Regions from separate parts of the Micrococcus porci genome, predicted to be linked through region 2. Evidence: predicted binding sites of a transcription regulator. Region 2 holds the regulator's gene; the other holds the start of a gene.
The links. Region 2 encodes HrcA, which represses chaperone genes, less so after heat shock. Its sites were predicted from a motif close to TTNGCACTCGNNNNNNNCGAGTGCNAA; they were not measured.
Positions count from the first base shown of each region.

Region 1: the regulator HrcA is predicted to act here: its motif matches at 5,718-5,744, upstream of groES (co-chaperone GroES).

Region 1 covers NZ_CP083691.1:1,185,440-1,194,310, reverse strand. The annotation lists gene KW076_RS05780 (GuaB3 family IMP dehydrogenase-related protein) at 1-198, opposite strand, end outside; gene guaB (IMP dehydrogenase) at 243-1,784, opposite strand; gene KW076_RS05770 (dicarboxylate/amino acid:cation symporter) at 2,021-3,469, shown strand; gene groL (chaperonin GroEL) at 3,543-5,144, opposite strand; gene groES (co-chaperone GroES) at 5,246-5,542, opposite strand; gene KW076_RS05755 (hypothetical protein) at 6,122-6,478, shown strand; gene KW076_RS05750 (iron ABC transporter ATP-binding protein) at 6,524-7,279, opposite strand; gene KW076_RS05745 (iron chelate uptake ABC transporter family permease subunit) at 7,276-8,364, opposite strand; gene KW076_RS05740 (ABC transporter permease) at 8,357-8,871, opposite strand, start outside.
Region 2 covers NZ_CP083691.1:1,659,299-1,667,623, reverse strand. The annotation lists gene KW076_RS07885 (PhoH family protein) at 1-655, opposite strand, end outside; gene KW076_RS07880 (16S rRNA (uracil(1498)-N(3))-methyltransferase) at 717-1,469, opposite strand; gene dnaJ (molecular chaperone DnaJ) at 1,466-2,608, opposite strand; gene hrcA (heat-inducible transcriptional repressor HrcA) at 2,634-3,647, opposite strand; gene KW076_RS07865 (DUF3097 family protein) at 3,809-4,666, shown strand; gene KW076_RS07860 (DUF4870 domain-containing protein) at 4,782-5,237, shown strand; gene hemW (radical SAM family heme chaperone HemW) at 5,260-6,537, opposite strand; gene lepA (translation elongation factor 4) at 6,538-8,325, opposite strand, start outside.

The sequences.
Region 1 (8,871 bases), 470 kb from region 2:
GATCGCCGTCTCCGGGCTCATCACGGAGTCCATCGGCGCGCCCATCACGGGCATGTCGAACGTGTAGGCGTCGATCCGCCAGGACAGGTTCACGTCCTTCGGGTCCCGCGTGCGCCGCGAGGGCACCACGGACACGTCGTCGAAGGAGAAGGCCTGCCGGCCGCGCTTGCCTCGTCCGATCTCAATCTGGTTCGTCACCGGGCCAGCCTAGCCCAGGCCCGCGGCGGCGGGCCCGGGACCGCTCACTTGGAGCGGTAGTTGGGGGCCTCCACCGTCATCATGATGTCGTGCGGGTGGGACTCCTTCAGCCCGGCCGTGGTGATGCGCACGAAGCGGCCGTTCTCCTTGAGGTCCACGATGGTCGGTGCGCCCGTGTAGAACATGGTCTGGCGCAGGCCGCCCACCAGCTGGTGCACCACCGAGGCGATCGGTCCGCGGTACGGCACCTGGCCCTCGATGCCCTCGGGGATCAGCTTGTCCTCGTCCGGCACGTCCGCCTGGAAGTAGCGGTCCTTGGAGAAGGAGCGCGTGCCGTTGCGGGTCTGCATGGCGCCCAGGGAGCCCATGCCGCGGTAGGCCTTGAACTGCTTGCCCTGGTAGAACACCAGGTCGCCCGGAGACTCGGCGGTGCCGGCCAGCAGGGAGCCCAGCATGACGGAGTCGGCGCCGGCCACCAGGGCCTTGCCGATGTCGCCGGAGTGCTGCAGGCCGCCGTCGGCGATCAGCGGCACGCCGGCCGGGCGGGTCGCCTTCGCGGCCTCGTAGATCGCCGTGATCTGGGGGACGCCGACGCCGGCCACCACGCGGGTGGTGCAGATCGAGCCCGGGCCCACGCCCACCTTCACGGCGTCCGCACCCGCGTCGACGATGGCCTTGGCGCCCGCGTAGGTGGCCGCCTGGCCGCCGATGACGTCCACATGCGCGGCCGCCTTCTCCTTCTTCAGACGCGCGATCATGTCCAGCACGCCGTGGGTGTGGCCGTTGGCGGTGTCCACCACCAGGGCGTCCACGCCGGCCTCCACGAGGGTCATGGCGCGCTCCCAGCCGTCGCCGAAGAACCCGACGGCACCGCCGACGCGCAGCCGGCCCTCGTCGTCCTTCGCCGCGTCCGGGTACTTCTCCGCCTTGTCGAAGTCCTTGATGGTGATCAGGCCGGTGAGGCGGCCGGCGTCGTCCACCAGGGGCAGCTTCTCCACGCGGTTCTGGGAGAACAGGTGCAGGACCTCCTCGCGGGAGATGCCGTCCTGCGCGGTGATCAGCGGCATGCGCGTCATGGCCGTGTCCACCGTGCGCGTGTCCCACTCCTCGTGGGGGATGAAGCGGGTGTCGCGGTTGGTGATGATGCCCAGCAGGGTCATGTCCTCCGCCACCACCGGCAGGCCGGAGACGCGGTACTGGGCGCAGAGCTCGTCCAGCTCGGCGAGGGTGGCCTTCGGTCCGATGGTCACGGGGTCCGAGATCATGCCGGACTCGGAGCGCTTGACCGTGTCCACGTGCTTGGCCTGGTCCTCGATGGACAGGTTGCGGTGGATGATGCCCATGCCGCCCTGGCGCGCGATCGCGATGGCCAGGGGCGCCTCGGTGACGGTGTCCATGGCCGCGGACACCACGGGGATGTTCAGCCGGATGTTCCGCGTGAGCTGCGTGGAGGTGTCCGCGTCCGCCGGGATCACGTCGGTGGCGTTCGGCAGGAGGAGGACGTCGTCGTACGTCAGGCCGAAGAAGCCGAAGGGATCCTCGGAGGCGTACACGGGATCGGAGGAGGGACCGGTGCTGGTGCTCACGGCTGGCCTTTCAGGACGGGGACGACGGCGCCCGTCCAGTGTAGGGCCGCGGCTCCGGCCGGGCGGGTGTGGGAGGAACAGCGTCGGGGCCCCGGACATTCCGCCCCCGGACCACCTGTGGCACGGGTCTCGGCCGGGCCGGCCGTCGGCGGGGACGCCTGCGGCGCGCGCCACACCGACGTCATGGGGGGAAACCCGATTCCGATCTCTGGTAAGGACGGCCCTACCCTTCCCGGATGACCTCGCACCCCTCCTCCCCCGCCTCCGGGGCGTCCACACCCGCGCGCCGCCGCCGGCTCCCCGCCTGGACCGGCAACTTCGGCTGGCAGATCGCCGCCGCCCTCGTCCTCGGCCTGCTCCTCGGCCTCGCCGCCCGGGCCATGGGCCACACCCCCGACTCCCCGACCTGGCTCGGCGAGACCCTCGCCCTCATCGGGTCGATCTACGTGCAGCTGCTCAAGGCGACGGTCGTCCCGCTCGTGTTCTTCGCCGTCGTCGCCTCCGTGGCCAACCTCGCCCAGGTGACCAATGCCGCCCGCCTGGCCGCCAAGACCCTGCTGTGGTTCGCGATCACCAGCTTCATCGCCGTGCTGATCGGCCTGGCCGTCGGCGTCGTGATGCAGCCCGGCGTGGGCACCGGCCAGTCCGCACCCGAGGGCTACCAGGCGCGGACCGTCACCTGGCTCGACTTCCTGACGTCCATGGTCCCGGTGAACATGCTCGGCCTGACCGTGAAGACCACCGCGGGCGACGACGGCGCCCTCACCTCCACGCCGTCCTTCCAGGTGCTGCAGATCCTGGTCATCGCGATCGCCGTGGGCGTGGCCGCCCTCAAGGTCGGCGAGAAGGCCGAGCCGTTCCTCGCGTTCTCCCGGTCCGTGCTGGCCGTCATCCAGAAGGTCCTCTGGTGGATCATCCGCCTCGCCCCCCTCGGCACCGTCGGCCTGCTCGGCAACGCGGTGGCCTCCTACGGCTGGTCCACGATGGGCACGCTCGTGAAGTTCGTCGTGGCGGTCTACGTGGGCCTGGCGCTCGTCATGCTCGTCGTCTACCCGCTGCTGGCCCGCGTGCACGGCCTGTCCGTGAAGCAGTTCTTCACCGGCGTCTGGCCCGCCTTCCAGATGGGCTTCGTGTCCCGCTCCTCGCTCGGCACCCTGCCCGTCACCCAGCGCGTGGCCGAGCGCAGCTTCGGCGTGCCCACCGGCTACGCCTCCTTCGCCGTGCCGCTGGGCGCCACCACCAAGATGGACGGCTGCGCGGCGATCTACCCGGCCGTGGCCGCCGTGTTCGTGGCGCAGTTCTACGGGATCGACATGACCCTCGGCCAGTACGCCCTCGTCGTGCTGGTCTCGGTCCTCGGCTCCGCCGCCACCGCGGGCACCACCGGCGCCACCGTGATGCTCACGCTCACCCTGTCGACGACCGGCCTGCCCCTGGAGGGCATGGCCCTGCTCCTGGCCGTGGACCCGATCGTGGACATGGGCCGCACCGCCGTCAACGTGTCCGGACAGGCCCTCATCCCCGCGCTCGTCGCCCAGCAGGAGGGCATCCTCGACCGGACCCGCTACGACGCCGAGCGCGGCGACGTCATGGCCGACGAGGACGAGACCATCGTCGAGGCCCGTCACGACGACGCCCGCGGCGCGTCCCGGGCGGACCTCACCGAGGCCGGCTCCGCCCGCTGAGCACCCCCGGACGCGACGACGCCCCCGCCCCTCCCAGTGGAGGTGCGGGGGCGTCGTCGCGAGCGGCCCGGCGTCAGTGCTGGTGCTCGTCCTCGTCCTCGACCTTGTCGGCCACGAGGGTCTCCGTGGTCAGCACGAGCGCCGCGATCGAGGCGGCGTTGGCCAGCGCGGAGCGGGTCACCTTCACGGGGTCGATGACGCCGTCGGCGATCAGGTCGCCGTACACGCCGGTCTTGGCGTTGAAGCCCTCGTTCGGCTTCATCTCCGCGACCTTGGAGACCACGACGTAGCCGTCCTCGCCCGCGTTCTGGGCGATCCAGCGCAGCGGCTCCTTGAGCGCCTTGCGGACGATCTCCACGCCGGTGGCGGCGTCGCCGGTGAGGGCGGTCACCTCGGCGTCCTCGTCCAGGACGGAGAGCGCGTTGATCAGGGCGGTGCCGCCGCCGGCGACGATGCCCTCCTCGAGCGCGGCGCGCGTGGAGGACACGGCGTCCTCGATGCGGTGCTTCCGCTCCTTGAGCTCCACCTCGGTGGCGGCGCCCACACGGATCACGCCGATGCCGCCGGCGAGCTTGGCCAGGCGCTCCTGCAGCTTCTCGCGGTCCCAGTCGGAGTCGGTCGCGGCGACCTCGGCCTTGATCTGGGAGACGCGGGCCTCGACGTCGGCCGCCTCGCCGCCGCCGTCGACGATGGTGGTGGCGTCCTTGGTGACGGTGACGCGGCGGGCCGAGCCCAGCACGTCGAGGTCGGCCTGCTCCAGCTTCATGCCGAGGTCCGGGGAGACCACGGTGGCGCCCGTGAGGATCGCGATGTCCTGCATCATGGCCTTGCGGCGGTCGCCGAAGCCCGGGGCCTTGACGGCCACGACGTTCAGGGTGCCGCGGATCTTGTTCACCACGAGGGTGGACAGGGCCTCGCCCTCGACGTCCTCGGCAATCACGAACAGCGGCTTGTTGGCCTGCAGCACCTTCTCCAGCAGGGGCAGCAGCTCCTGCACGTTGGAGATCTTGCCGGAGTTGATCAGCACGTAGGCGTCCTCGAGGACGGCCTCCTGGCGCTCGGCGTCGGTGACCATGTACGGGGAGAGGTAGCCCTTGTCGAACTGCATGCCCTCGGTGACGTCCAGCTCGGTGGAGGTCGTGGAGGACTCCTCGATGGTGATCACGCCGTCGGTGCCCACGGTGTCGAAGGCGCGGGCCAGCAGCTCGCCGACCTCGTCGTTCTGGGCGGAGATGGCGGCCACGTGGGCCACCTCCTTGCCCTCCACGGGGCGGGCGTTCTCCTGCAGGCGCTTCTCGACGGCGGCGACCGCGGTCTCGATGCCCTTCTTGACCTCGTTCGGGGCGGCGCCGGCGGCGACCTGGCGCATGCCCTCGTTCACGAGGGCCTGGGCCAGCACGGTGGCGGTGGTGGTGCCGTCGCCCGCGATGTCGTTGGTCTTGGTCGCCACCTCCTTGGCCAGCTGCGCGCCCATGTTCTCGTACGGGTCCTCGAGCTCGACGTCCCGGGCGATCGTGACGCCGTCGTTGGTGATGGTGGGGGCGCCCCACGCCTTGTCCAGGACCACGTTGCGGCCCTTCGGGCCGAGGGTCACCTTGACGGTGTCGGCGAGCTTGTCGATGCCGGCCTGGAGGGCGCGGCGGGCGTCGTCGTTGAATGCCAGCTGCTTGGCCATGACGGCGGCTCCTTTCGGATCGGGTGTTCGGGGAGAAGAAGAGGGGACGCGAAGGGCCCGGGGCGGCGAGTGCCGCTCGCCGGGCCCGACGCGTCAGGGGGTCACTTGGTGACGACGGCCAGCACGTCGCGGGCGGAGAGCACCAGGTACTCCTCGCCGCCGACCTTGACCTCGGTGCCGCCGTACTTGGAGTAGAGGACGACGTCGCCCTCGGCCACGTCCACGGGCACGCGGGTGCCGTTCTCGGCCACGCGGCCCGGGCCCACGGCCACGACCTGGCCCTCCTGGGGCTTCTCCTTGGCGGTGTCCGGGATGACGAGGCCGGACGCGGTGGTCTGCTCGGCCTCCAGCGGGCGGACGACGATGCGGTCCTCGAGGGGCTTGATGGAGACAGACATGCTGCACACTCCTTCTGTTCGACGTGCGGTGCCCCGGCGGCGGGGCCGGGCCGCGATGTTCAGATCTGCGGGGGTGCCACGGGCGTCAGGCCCGGCGTCGTCGCGGTGCCGCTGGGCCCATCCTTGGCTTGGCACCCGGTACCCCCCGAGTGCCAGGTCTGACTCTAGCGCGGGGCTGGCACTCCCACCAACCGACTGCCAACGCCGTGCGCCGACGGCGGAACACGCCCCTCCCCCCTTCTGCTCGACCCGCGTCGTGAACACGACGCAGGAGGGGCTGAGGGTCCAGACCGTCCGTGCGGTCTCCGGGTTCCCCGTCCACTCCTGCACAGCCCGGCCCCGCTCCTCCGCCGCCCCTCCCGCAGGTCTTCACCACGGCCGAAGCCCTCGCGGCGGGAGCCGGCCCGGCCCGCCTGCGTCGCGGCGACCTGGACGCCCCGCAGCGCGGCGCCCGCGTCCGGGTGGGCGGACCTGTGCACGCTGCGTCCTCCCTGGCCCGAGCCGGACCTGGTGGCGGCGGCCGACCATCTGGTCACGCACCCCTGGTCGCCGCGCGGCCGTCTGCCGCCGCTGACGACCGTGGCACGGCTCCGCGCGATGCTGGAGCGGGTGCGCGTCGGCGCCGACTCAGCCGTGGTGTCCCTCGCGCGACTCGCGCTCGTCGACGCGGGGCTCGGCGAGCCGCTGCTGCAGCACCGGCTGGACCCCTGGGACCCGGACTGCCCCGAGACCCACATGTTCTCCCCGGAGCTGGCGGTCGCCCTGGAGTACGACGGCGGCGGTCACCTCACGCCCGCACAGCAGGCCCGCGACGCCCGTCGTGACCGCCGGCTGCCGGCCCGCGGCGTCACGCCCCTGCGGAACACCGCCGAGGACCACGCCGAGGGGTACCGCCGGCTGATCGCCCAGCTGCAGGACCGCCGTCGCGGCCGATGAGCGGGTCCGGGCAGGGCCCACGACCGTTCCCCGCCACGGCCCCGCTCACCAGTACACGGCCAGCGGCCCGTGCGGTCCGTCCACCACGCTGCAGGGGGTCTTGAAGATCCGCTCCAGCACCTCAGGGCGCAGGATCTCGGCCGGGGTGCCGGTCTCCACCACCTGGCCGTCGCCCATGGCCACGATCCGGTCGGCGTAGTGGGCGGCGAAGTTGATGTCGTGCAGCACGATCACCACGGTTCGGCCCAGCTCGTCGGCGGCCCGGCGCAGCTGCTGCATCATCTGCACCGAGTGCTGCATGTCCAGGTTGTTCAGCGGCTCGTCCAGCAGCACGTACTCGGTGTTCTGCGCCAGCACCATCGCCACGTACGCGCGCTGCCGCTGGCCGCCCGAGAGCTGGTCGAGGTACCGGTTCTCGAACGGGCCGAGGTTGAGGAAGTCGATCGCGTCCGACACGTGCCGCTCGTCCTCCAGGGTCAGCCGGCCACGCGTGTACGGGTAGCGCCCGAACCCCACGAGCTGTCGCACGGTCAGCCGCGTCACGAAGTGGTTCTCCTGCCGCAGGATGGACAGGGTCTGGGCGATCTTCCGAGACGGCGTCGTGGTGATGTCGTGCCCGCCCACGGCGATCGTCCCGGCGTCGGCGTCCTGCAGCCGGCCGATCATCGTCAGCAGCGTGGACTTGCCCGCCCCGTTGGGCCCCACGAGCGCGGTCACTCCCCCGGCCTGGATGTCCAGGTCCACGGGTCCGATGCACACCTCGTCGCTGTGGCGCTTCACCACGCCGCGCAGCTCGATCACAGACGTCCCTTTCTCATCACGACGATCAGGAAGGTGATGCCGCCGATCAGCTCGATGACCACCGTGACCGCACCCCCCGCGTAGAACACGTGCCGCAGCACGAAGTAGGCGCTCGTGAGCACCGCGTACCCGGCCAGCGCCGCCACCGGGAGGATGAACCGGTGGTCGTGGGTGTCGACGAGGCTGTACGCCAGCGTCGCCACGAGGAAGCCGAGGAACGTCATCGGGCCCACGAGCGCGGTGGTCATGGCCATCAGCACGGAGACCAGCAGCAGCGTCACCATGAGCTCGCGCCGGTGGTGCAGGCCCAGGTTGGTCGCGGCGTCGGCGCCGAGCGCCACCGTGTTCAGGCGACGGGAGCGCAGCCACAGCAGCGCACACACGACGACGGCGATGGGCGCGGCGATCGCCACGTACTCGGTCCGGGCGTTCGAGATGTTGCCGAAGAGCCGCGCGCTCAGCAGGTCGAACGAGTTCGGGTCCAGCAGTCGCTGCATGAACGTGCTCAGCGCGGCCAGCCCGCCGCCCAGCACCACGCCCACGAGCAGCATCAGATGGACGCTGCCGTAGGGCCGGGACAGCAGCCACGAGTACAGGGCCGTCGCGAGCGCCACCATGAGCGCGGCCTGGGCGAGGAACGGCCCCACCCCGGTCAGCACCGCGACGCCGGCGGCTCCCAGCACGTACACGGCGGCGGTCGACACGGCCGTGTAGAGCGCCTCGAACCCCATGATCGAGGGCGTGATGATGCGGTTGCCCGTCACCGTGTGGAAGCTGACGGTCGCGAAGGAGTGGCACAGCGCCACGATCCCGATCACGCCCAGGGACTCCACGCGCATCCGCGCGATCATCCAGAACGCGCGCGAGCCGGGCTCGGCCTCGTTGCCCCACAGCAGGATCCCGGCGGTGGAGAGCACGGCGACGGCGGCCAGCACCGCGACGACGAGCGCATACCTCCGGCGGTCGGCGGCGGTGACGAACGCGCCGGACCGGCGCGGGGCGTCGGCGTCGACGGGCCCGGCCGCGGTGGCGCCGCCGGACGGGGCGGGGATGCGACCCGGGGCGGTCGCGAGCGGCTCAGCCATGCTTGGCCTGCCTCAGCAGCAGGGCGAGGAACACGATCGCGCCCACGAGGCCCAGGATCAGCGAGATGGGCACCTCGAACGGGGCGATCACGGTGCGCCCGATCAGGTCGCAGACGATCACGATCCACACGCCGACCATGACCACCCAGGGCAGGTTCGTCCGCAGGTTGTCGCCGCGCACCATGGACACGAGGTTGGGGACCACGAGCCCCAGGAACGGGAGGGCCCCGATCACCACGGTGACCACGCCGGTGGCCACGGCCACCATGGCCACGCCGGTGAGGATCACGGCGTCGTAGTTGAGGCCGACGTTCGTCGCGACGTCCTTGCCGAGGCCGGCCACGGTGAAGCGGTCGGCGATGACGAAGACCGCCACGCACACGATCAGCACGAGGAAGAGCAGCTCGTACCGGCCGCGGACCACGGAGGTGAACGAGCCGGCGAACCACGCGCCCACCTGCTGCAGCATGTCCGTCTGGAGGGCGAGGAACGTCGAGGCGGCGCCCA
Region 2 (8,325 bases):
TGGACTCGGGCTCGATCATGTCGTGCAGCGCGTCGTAGAGGGGGCGCAGGTAGGGGTCGATCTTCTCCGACAGCCCGCCCGGGAGGAAGCCGAGCCGCTCGCCGGCCTCGACGGCGGGCCGGGTGAGGATGATCCGCGTGACCTCCTTCGCCTGGAGGGCCTGCACGGCCTTGGCCATGGCCAGGTAGGTCTTGCCGGTTCCCGCCGGACCCAGGCCGAACACGATCGTGGCGCGGTCGATGGCCTCGACGTAGTCCTGCTGGTGCAGGGTCTTGGCGCGGATCTTGCGACCGCGCCCGGAGAGGATCGAGTCCAGGTGGAGCGTGCCCGACGCGCGGCCGGTCTCCCCGTCGCGCACGAGGGACACGACCTGCTCCACGACGTCCGGGGTCACCGGGGCGTCGCGCCGCGCCAGGGAGCGGAGGTCCTCCACGATCCGGCGGGCCTGGGCCACGTGGCGCGGCGGACCGGACATGCCGAGCGACTGGTCCCGGACGGTGACCTCCACGTCCGGGTACACCCCGGCGAGGATCCGCAGCAGCGCGTCGTGCGCGCCCAGGGTGCGGACCATCAGCTCCGCTGACTCGAAGGACACCGACTCCGCTCCGGGCACGGAGACGGGCGGCAGGACGACGTGCGAGGACGGGTCGGACACGATGGGGCGGATCACCTCGGGGTGCGGCGCGGACAGGTACGGGTCAGTCTAGTCGGCGCGCTCACCAGCGGCCGAGGCGGTGCTGGAGCACGGCCAGGGCGGCCGGGCCCGCCGTGGAGGCGCGCAGCACGTGGGGGCCGAGCCGCACCGGCACGGCGCCGGCCGCGGTGCACGCGTCCAGCTCCGCGGGGCTCACCCCGCCCTCCGGGCCGACGACGAGCGCCACCTCCGCGGCCGCCTCCAGGTCCGCGTCCGGGAGACCGCCGAGGCCCAGGTCCGCGTCCTCGTGGAGCACCAGGAGCAGCCGGTCCGGGCCGGCCAGCGCGGCGACCGCCGTGCCCGAGACGACGGGCCGGACCTCCGGGACGCGCGCGCGCCGGGCCTGCTTGGCGGCGGCGCGGACGGTGTCCTCCCACTTCTGGTGGGCCTTGGCGGCCTTCGCCCCCTTCCAGCGCACGATCGAGCGCTCCGCCTCCCAGGGCACCACCGCGTCCACGCCGAGCTCCGTGGAGGCCTGGACCGCCATCAGGTCGCGGTCCCCCTTGGCGAGCGCCTGGACGAGCACCAGCGCGGGGCGGGGGGCGGCGTCGTGCTCCAGCGACTCCACGCGGACCGTGACCGCCGACGGCGCGGCGTCGACGACGACGCACGAGGCCCGGGCGCCGGAGCCGTCCGCCACGAGCACGGACTCCCCCGCTCCGAGGCGCATCGAGGCCGCGGCGTGCCGGGCCTCCGCGCCGGTGAAGGCCACCTCCGCGCCGGGGGCGACGCCGGCGAGCGCACCGGCGTCGAGGAGGAAGAGCGGCGCGGTCACAGGTTCTTCAGGTTCTCGCGCAGCCGGGCGAACATGCCCTTGGACTGCGGCGGGGCGCCGTGGACGACCTCCTCGCCGCGCAGGCCGGCCAGCTGCTCCAGCAGGGCGCGCTGCTCGTCGGTGACGTCCGTGGGCGTGGTGACGACGACGTCCACCTTGAGGTCGCCGCGCCCCGCGCCGCGCAGTCGGCCGACACCGAGGCCGCGCAGGGTCTCCACGTGGCCCGACTGGGTGCCCGGCTCGATGTCGACCTCCTGGGGGCCGTCGAGGGTCTCCAGGGTCACCGAGGTGCCGAGCGCGGCCGCGGCCATGGGCACGGTGACCGTGGTGGCCAGGTGGTCGCCCTCGCGGCGGAACACCTCGTCCGGGCGCACCTGGACCTCCACGTACAGGTCGCCGTTCGGGCCGCCGCCGGGGCCCGCCTCGCCGCGGCCGGCGAGATGGATGCGGGTGCCGTCGTCCACGCCGGCGGGGATGCGGATGGTGAGGGGCTGCTGCACGCGCACGCGGCCCTGGCCGGAGCACTCCGTGCAGGGGTGCGGGATGACGGTGCCGAAGCCGCGGCAGACCGGGCAGGTCTCCGCCGCCATGATGGTGCCCAGCATGGAGCGCACCGGGCGCTGGGTCATGCCCTGGCCCTGGCACGTCGAGCAGGTCTCCGGGTGGGTCCCCGGCTCGCAGCAGGTGCCGGAGCACCGCTCGCAGGTGACGGCCGTGTCCAGCTGGAGGGTGGCCTCGCCGCCGAACACCGCGTCCCGCAGCTCGATCCGCGCCGTGACGAGCGCGTCCTGGCCACGCCGGGCGCGGGGCATGGGGCCGCGCCCGCCGCCGGGGGTGCCCGCCGCGTTCATGAAGGTCTCGAAGATGTCCGCGAACCCGCCGAAGCCCGCGCCGCCGAACCCTCCGCCCCCGAAGCCTCCGGCGGTGCCGTTCTCGTTGCCGGTCTGGTCGTAGACGCGGCGCTTGTCCTCGTCGGAGAGCACCTCGTAGGCGTGGGAGATGCGCTTGAACTCCTCCGCGGCCTCCTCCGAGGGGTTCACGTCCGGGTGGTGCTGACGCGCGAGCTTGCGGTACGCACGCTTGATCTCCTCTGCGGACGCGTCGCGGCTGACGCCGAGCGTGGCGTAGTGGTCGGCCATGGGTCTTCCTCCGGTGGGGTCAGGTTCAGGTGGTCAGGATGCGGGACAGGTACCGGGCGATCGCGCGCACGGCGGCCATGGTCCCGGGGTAGTCCATGCGGGTGGGCCCGATGACGCCGACCTTGGCGACGGCGCCCGGGCCGTAGGCGGCGGCGACGACGGACGTGTCCGCCAGCGACGCCCCGTTCTCGGCGCCGATCCGGACGGAGACGCCGTGGGCGTCCTGCCCCATCTCGGTGAGCAGGCGCAGCAGCACGACCTGCTCCTCCAGCGCCTCGAGGATGGGGCCGATGGACGAGTGGAAGTCGTCCGTGCTGCGCGCCAGGTTGGCGGTGCCGGCGAGCACGATGCGGTCCTGCCGCTCGGCCTCGAGCAGACCGCGAACCGCCCCGACGACGTCGACCGCGGCCGCGCGTCGGGCCGGGGGCAGCCCCTCGAGCGGGGTGTCCAGGACGGCCGCCGCCTGCGCCGGTCCCAGGCCCTCGATGACGGGCAGCAGGACCGCGCGCAGGGCCGCGAGGTCCTCGTCCTGCACCGGCCGGGCCAGTGCCACCGTGCGCTGCTCGATCCGCCCCGTGGAGAGGATCAGCACCACGAGGACGCGCTCGGGGGTGAGCGCGACCAGGTCCAGATGGCGGACCGTGGAGCCGTCCTCGTGGGGGAACTGGACCACGGCCACCTGTCGGGTGAGCTGGGCGAGGAGCCGGACGGTGGCCTCCATCATGGACTCGGTGTCCGCCTCGGAGTCCAGCAGGGTGCGCACGGCGCGGCGCTCGGCCGCGGAGAGCGGCTTGACCTCGGAGATGCGGTCCACGAAGACCCGGTAGCCCTTGTCCGTGGGGACGCGTCCGGCGGAGGTGTGCGGGGCCACGATCAGCCCCTCCTCCTCGAGGGCCGCCATGTCGTTGCGCACCGTGGCGGAGGAGACGCCCAGGGCGTGGCGCTCGACGAGCGCCTTGGAGCCCACCGGCTCGCGCAGGGACACGTAGTCCTCCACGATCGCCTGCAGCACCTGGAGACGGCGGGGCTGCTCGGTCACGGTGCGCTCCTCTCCTCACGACGACGAGCGGGACCCCGGGCCCCGCGCTGGCACTCACCGGCGCCAAGTGCCAATGCTAGCCATCGGCGGGACGCGCCGCCCGGACCGCGCGCCCCGATTCCGCCTCCGGCGGAGCCGGGCACCTCGCTAGGGTGGCCCGCATGGACTGGAGCAGCTGGGGCCCGGGGGCCCACGAGGACCTCGCCCGCCCCGCCGGACGCACCGCCGGGGAGGCGCCCGCCACCCCGGGGACGGTGGTCGAGGACGTGGCCAGCGGATTCGTCGGGGCCGTGGTGCGCGTGGAGCGCTCCGGCGGCACCCACGTGGTCGTCCTCGAGGACCGACGGGGCGTCCGCCGCGGCTTCCCCCTCGGCCCGGGCTTCTGGGTCGACGGCTCCCCCGTCGTGCTCGTGCCCCCGCGGTCGGCCGCCCCGGCGGCCGCCGCCCGCACCGCCTCCGGCTCCCGGCGGGTCGAGGGCGCGCGCGCCCGGACCGCCCGCGCGTCGCGGATCTGGGTGGAGGGCGTGCACGACGCCGAGCTCGTGGAGAAGGTCTGGGGCGAGGACCTGCGCCTCGAGGGGATCGTGGTGGAACCCCTCCACGGCGTCGACGACCTCCCCGGGGCGATCCGCGACTTCGCCCCCGGCCCGGGCCGCCGCCTCGGGATCCTCGTCGACCACCTCGTCGCCGGCTCGAAGGAGGAGCGCCTCGCCGCCGAGGCCATGGCCGTGCCCGGCGCCGCCGGCAACGTCCTGATCCTGGGCCACCCGTACGTGGACGTGTGGCAGGTCATCAAGCCCGCCGTGCTCGGCATCGACGCCTGGCCGGTGGTGCCCCGCGGCCAGGACTGGAAGACCGGCGTCCTCCGCGGCCTCGGCTGGCCCGCGGGCACCAAAGAGGCCACGGGCCTGGGCTGGAAGCGGCTGCTCTCCCACGTGCGGACCTACGCCGATCTCGAGCCCGCCCTGCTGGGCCGGGTGGAGGAGCTGATCGACTTCCTCACCGCCCCGGGGGCCTGACCCGCCGGCCCCGGCGGGGCCGCCACCCCGTCTCCACCCCCTGCGTCTACACTGGGGCAGGCCCCGCCCCGGACGACGCCCGCGGCACCGGGCGGCAGGACGACAGAGGAGCACCGTGGCCACCACCCCCAGCACCACCCCCGCCGGCGAGACCGCGACCCCGCGCCGCGCCGCGGGCGGGAGCGCGGCCCACGAGGCCCCCGCCTGGCTGCGCGACGCCGCCGGCGGCCGCGCGCCCCTCACCGCCAAGCAGGACCGCGATCGCGCAGCCCTGTCCCACCTCAGCCTCGCGTGCGGCCTGCCCGGCCCCCTGGTGATGTGGCTGCTCTACCGGGACCGCGGCCCGTTCACGGCTCAGGAGTCCCGCGAGGCCCTGAACTTCTCCCTCGCGCCCACCCTGCTGATCGTCCTGCTGTTCCTGCTCGGCGGCGTGCCGCTGCTCGGCGGGCTGCTCGCGATCCTCGGCGCCCTGCTGTGGATCGCGCTGGCCCTCTACGGCGTCATGGGCGCCTCCCAGGTGGCGAAGGGCCGGCCCTTCCGGTACCCGTTCAGCCCGCGCCTCCTGCGCTGACCCGTCGGCCGAGCCGGGTCCGTCAGAACCCGGCGAGGTCCCGCACGATCCTGTCGTTCCGCAGCCGCCCCTCCAGCGTCGGCACGATCCGACCCCGCAGGGCCGCCGGGCCCTCCACGAGTCCCTCGCCGATGAGCGCCGCCACGCGTCGGCGCAGCGCCTCCGGCTCCAGGGAGCCCCGCACCTCGGACAGGTCCAGCCCCTCCACGGTGCGCGCGGCGAGCATGATCCGCTCCAGGCGGCGTGCCTCGTCGTCGGGCATCTCCCTCCCCACGGCGGGCGTGACGCCCGTGGCCAGCCGCTGCGCGTACGCGGCCGGGTGCTTGGCGTTCCAGAAGCGCGTGCCGGCGACGTGCGAGTGGGCCCCCGGACCCACGCCCCACCAGTCCTGGTCCTCCCAGTAGGCCACGTTGTGACGGGCCCGGTGGACACCGGCCCCGGCCGGGTCGTGCGCCCAGTTGGAGACCTCGTACCAGCGGTACCCGGCGGCGGAGAGGAGCTCGTCCGCCAGCAGGTACTTGTCCGCCTGGTCGTCCGGGTCCACGTCCGCGACCTCGCCGCGGGCCACCTGCGCGCCGAAGCGCGTGCCCTCCTCCACGATCAGCGAGTATGCGCTGACGTGGTCCGGGGCCATCGCGATCGCGGCCTCCAGGGTGGTGCGCCAGTCCGCCAGGGACTCCCCGGGCGTGCCGTAGATCAGGTCCAGCGACACCTCCATCCCGGACGCGCGCGCCGCGGCGACGGCGGCCGGCACGTTCTCCGGGGCGTGCGTGCGCTCCAGCGTGGCCAGCACGTGGGGCACGGCGGACTGCATGCCCACGGACAGCCGCGTGAACCCGCCCGCGGCCAGCTCCGCGACGTACTCCGGGGTGAGGGTGTCCGGGTTGGCCTCGGTGGTCACCTCCGCGCCCTCGGCCAGGCCGAACCGCTCGCGTGCGTGCGCGAGGATCCGCACGAGGTGCTCGGCGGGGAGGAGCGTGGGCGTGCCCCCTCCGACGAACACCGTGTGCAGGGGACGCGCCGGCACCCGCGAGCGCTCGAGGACGCCCGCCGCGAAGTCCAGCTCCGCGAGTGCCGAGTCCACGTAGTCGCCGCGGCCGGCGCCCGGGCCGAAGGACTCGGCCGTGTACGTGTTGAAGTCGCAGTATCCGCAGCGCACCGTGCAGAACGGCACGTGCACGTACAGGCTGAACGTGCGCGGCTCCCCCGTCGCCGACGCCGCGCGGACCGCCGCCACGGAGGCGGGCGGCAGGGCGCCGTCGTCGGGCACGGGCAGGCCCACGGGCAGGACGGAGGGCACTTACTTCTTCGCGGGCTCGGCGCCGTCCGAGGAGAGCGCCGCGATGAACGCCTCCTGCGGGACCTCCACGCGGCCCACCATCTTCATGCGCTTCTTGCCCTCCTTCTGCTTCTCCAGCAGCTTGCGCTTGCGCGAGATGTCGCCGCCGTAGCACTTGGAGAGCACGTCCTTGCGGATCGCGCGGATGTTCTCGCGCGCGATGATCCGCGAGCCGATGGCCGCCTGGATCGGCACCTCGAACTGCTGGCGCGGGATCAGCTCCTTGAGCTTGCCCGTCATCATCACACCGTAGGAGTAGGCGTTGTCCCGGTGGGTGATCGCGGAGAACGCGTCGACCTGCTCGCCCTGGAGCAGGATGTCCACCTTCACGAGGTCGGCCACCTGGTCGCCGTCCGCCTTCCAGTCCAGGGAGGCGTAGCCCTTGGTGCGGGACTTGAGCTGGTCGAAGAAGTCGAAGACGATCTCCGCGAGCGGGATCCAGTAGCGGATCTCCACGCGCTCCTCGGAGAGGTAGTCCATGCCCTTGAGGTGGCCGCGCTTCGTCTGGCACAGCTCCATGACGGCGCCGATGTACTCCGCGGGCACGATCACGGTGGCGGAGGCCATGGGCTCCTTCACCTCGAGCACCTTGCCCTCGGGGAACTCGGACGGGTTGGTCACGGTGACCACCGTCTTGTCCTCGCGCTTCACCTCGTAGACCACGTTGGGCGCGGTGGAGATGAGGTCGAGGTCGAACTCGCGCTCCAGGCGCTCGCGCACGATCTCGAGGTGCAGCAGGCCCAGGAAGCCCACGCGGAAGCCGAAGCCCAGCGCCACCGAGGTCTCCGGCTCGTAGACGAGCGCGGCGTCGTTGAGCTTGAGCTTGTCCAGGGCGTCCCGCAGGTTCGGGTAGTCCGACCCGTCGATCGGGTACAGGCCGGAGAACACCATGGGCTTGGGGTCCTCGTAGCCGCCGATCTGCTCGGTGGCCGGGCGCGAGCTGTTGGTGACGGTGTCGCCCACCTTGGACTGGCGCACGTCCTTCACACCGGTGATGAGGTAGCCCACCTCGCCCACGGACAGGCCCTTGGTGGGCATCGGCTCGGGTGAGGACACGCCGATCTCCAGCAGCTCGTGCGTGGCACCGGTGGACATCATGCGGATCTTCTCGCGCGGCGAGAGCATGCCGTCCACCACGCGCACGTAGGTGACGACGCCGCGGTAGGTGTCGTACACCGAGTCGAAGATCATGGCGCGGGCCGGGGCGTCGGCCACGCCCTGCGGGGCGGGCAGGCGCTCGACGACGCGGTCCAGCAGCGCCTCGACGCCCTGGCCGGTCTTGCCGGAGACGCGCAGCACGTCGTCGGGCTCGCAGCCGATCAGCGTGGCGAGCTCCGCCGCGTAGCGGTCCGGGTCCGCGGCGGGCAGGTCGATCTTGTTGAGCACGGGGATGATCTCGAGCTCGTTCTCCATGGCCAGGTACAGGTTGGCCAGGGTCTGCGCTTCGATGCCCTGCGCGGCGTCCACGAGGAGGATCGCGCCCTCGCACGCGGCGAGGGACCGGGAGACCTCGTACGTGAAGTCCACGTGGCCGGGGGTGTCGATCATGTTCAGGGCGTAGTTGACCCCGTCCACCTCCCACGGCATGCGCACGGCCTGGGACTTGATGGTGATGCCCCGCTCGCGCTCGATGTCCATGCGATCCAGGTACTGGGCCTTCATCTCGCGCGGCTGGACGACGCCGGTCGCCTGGAGCATGCGGTCGGCCAGGGTCGACTTGCCGTGGTCGATGTGGGCGATGATGCAGAA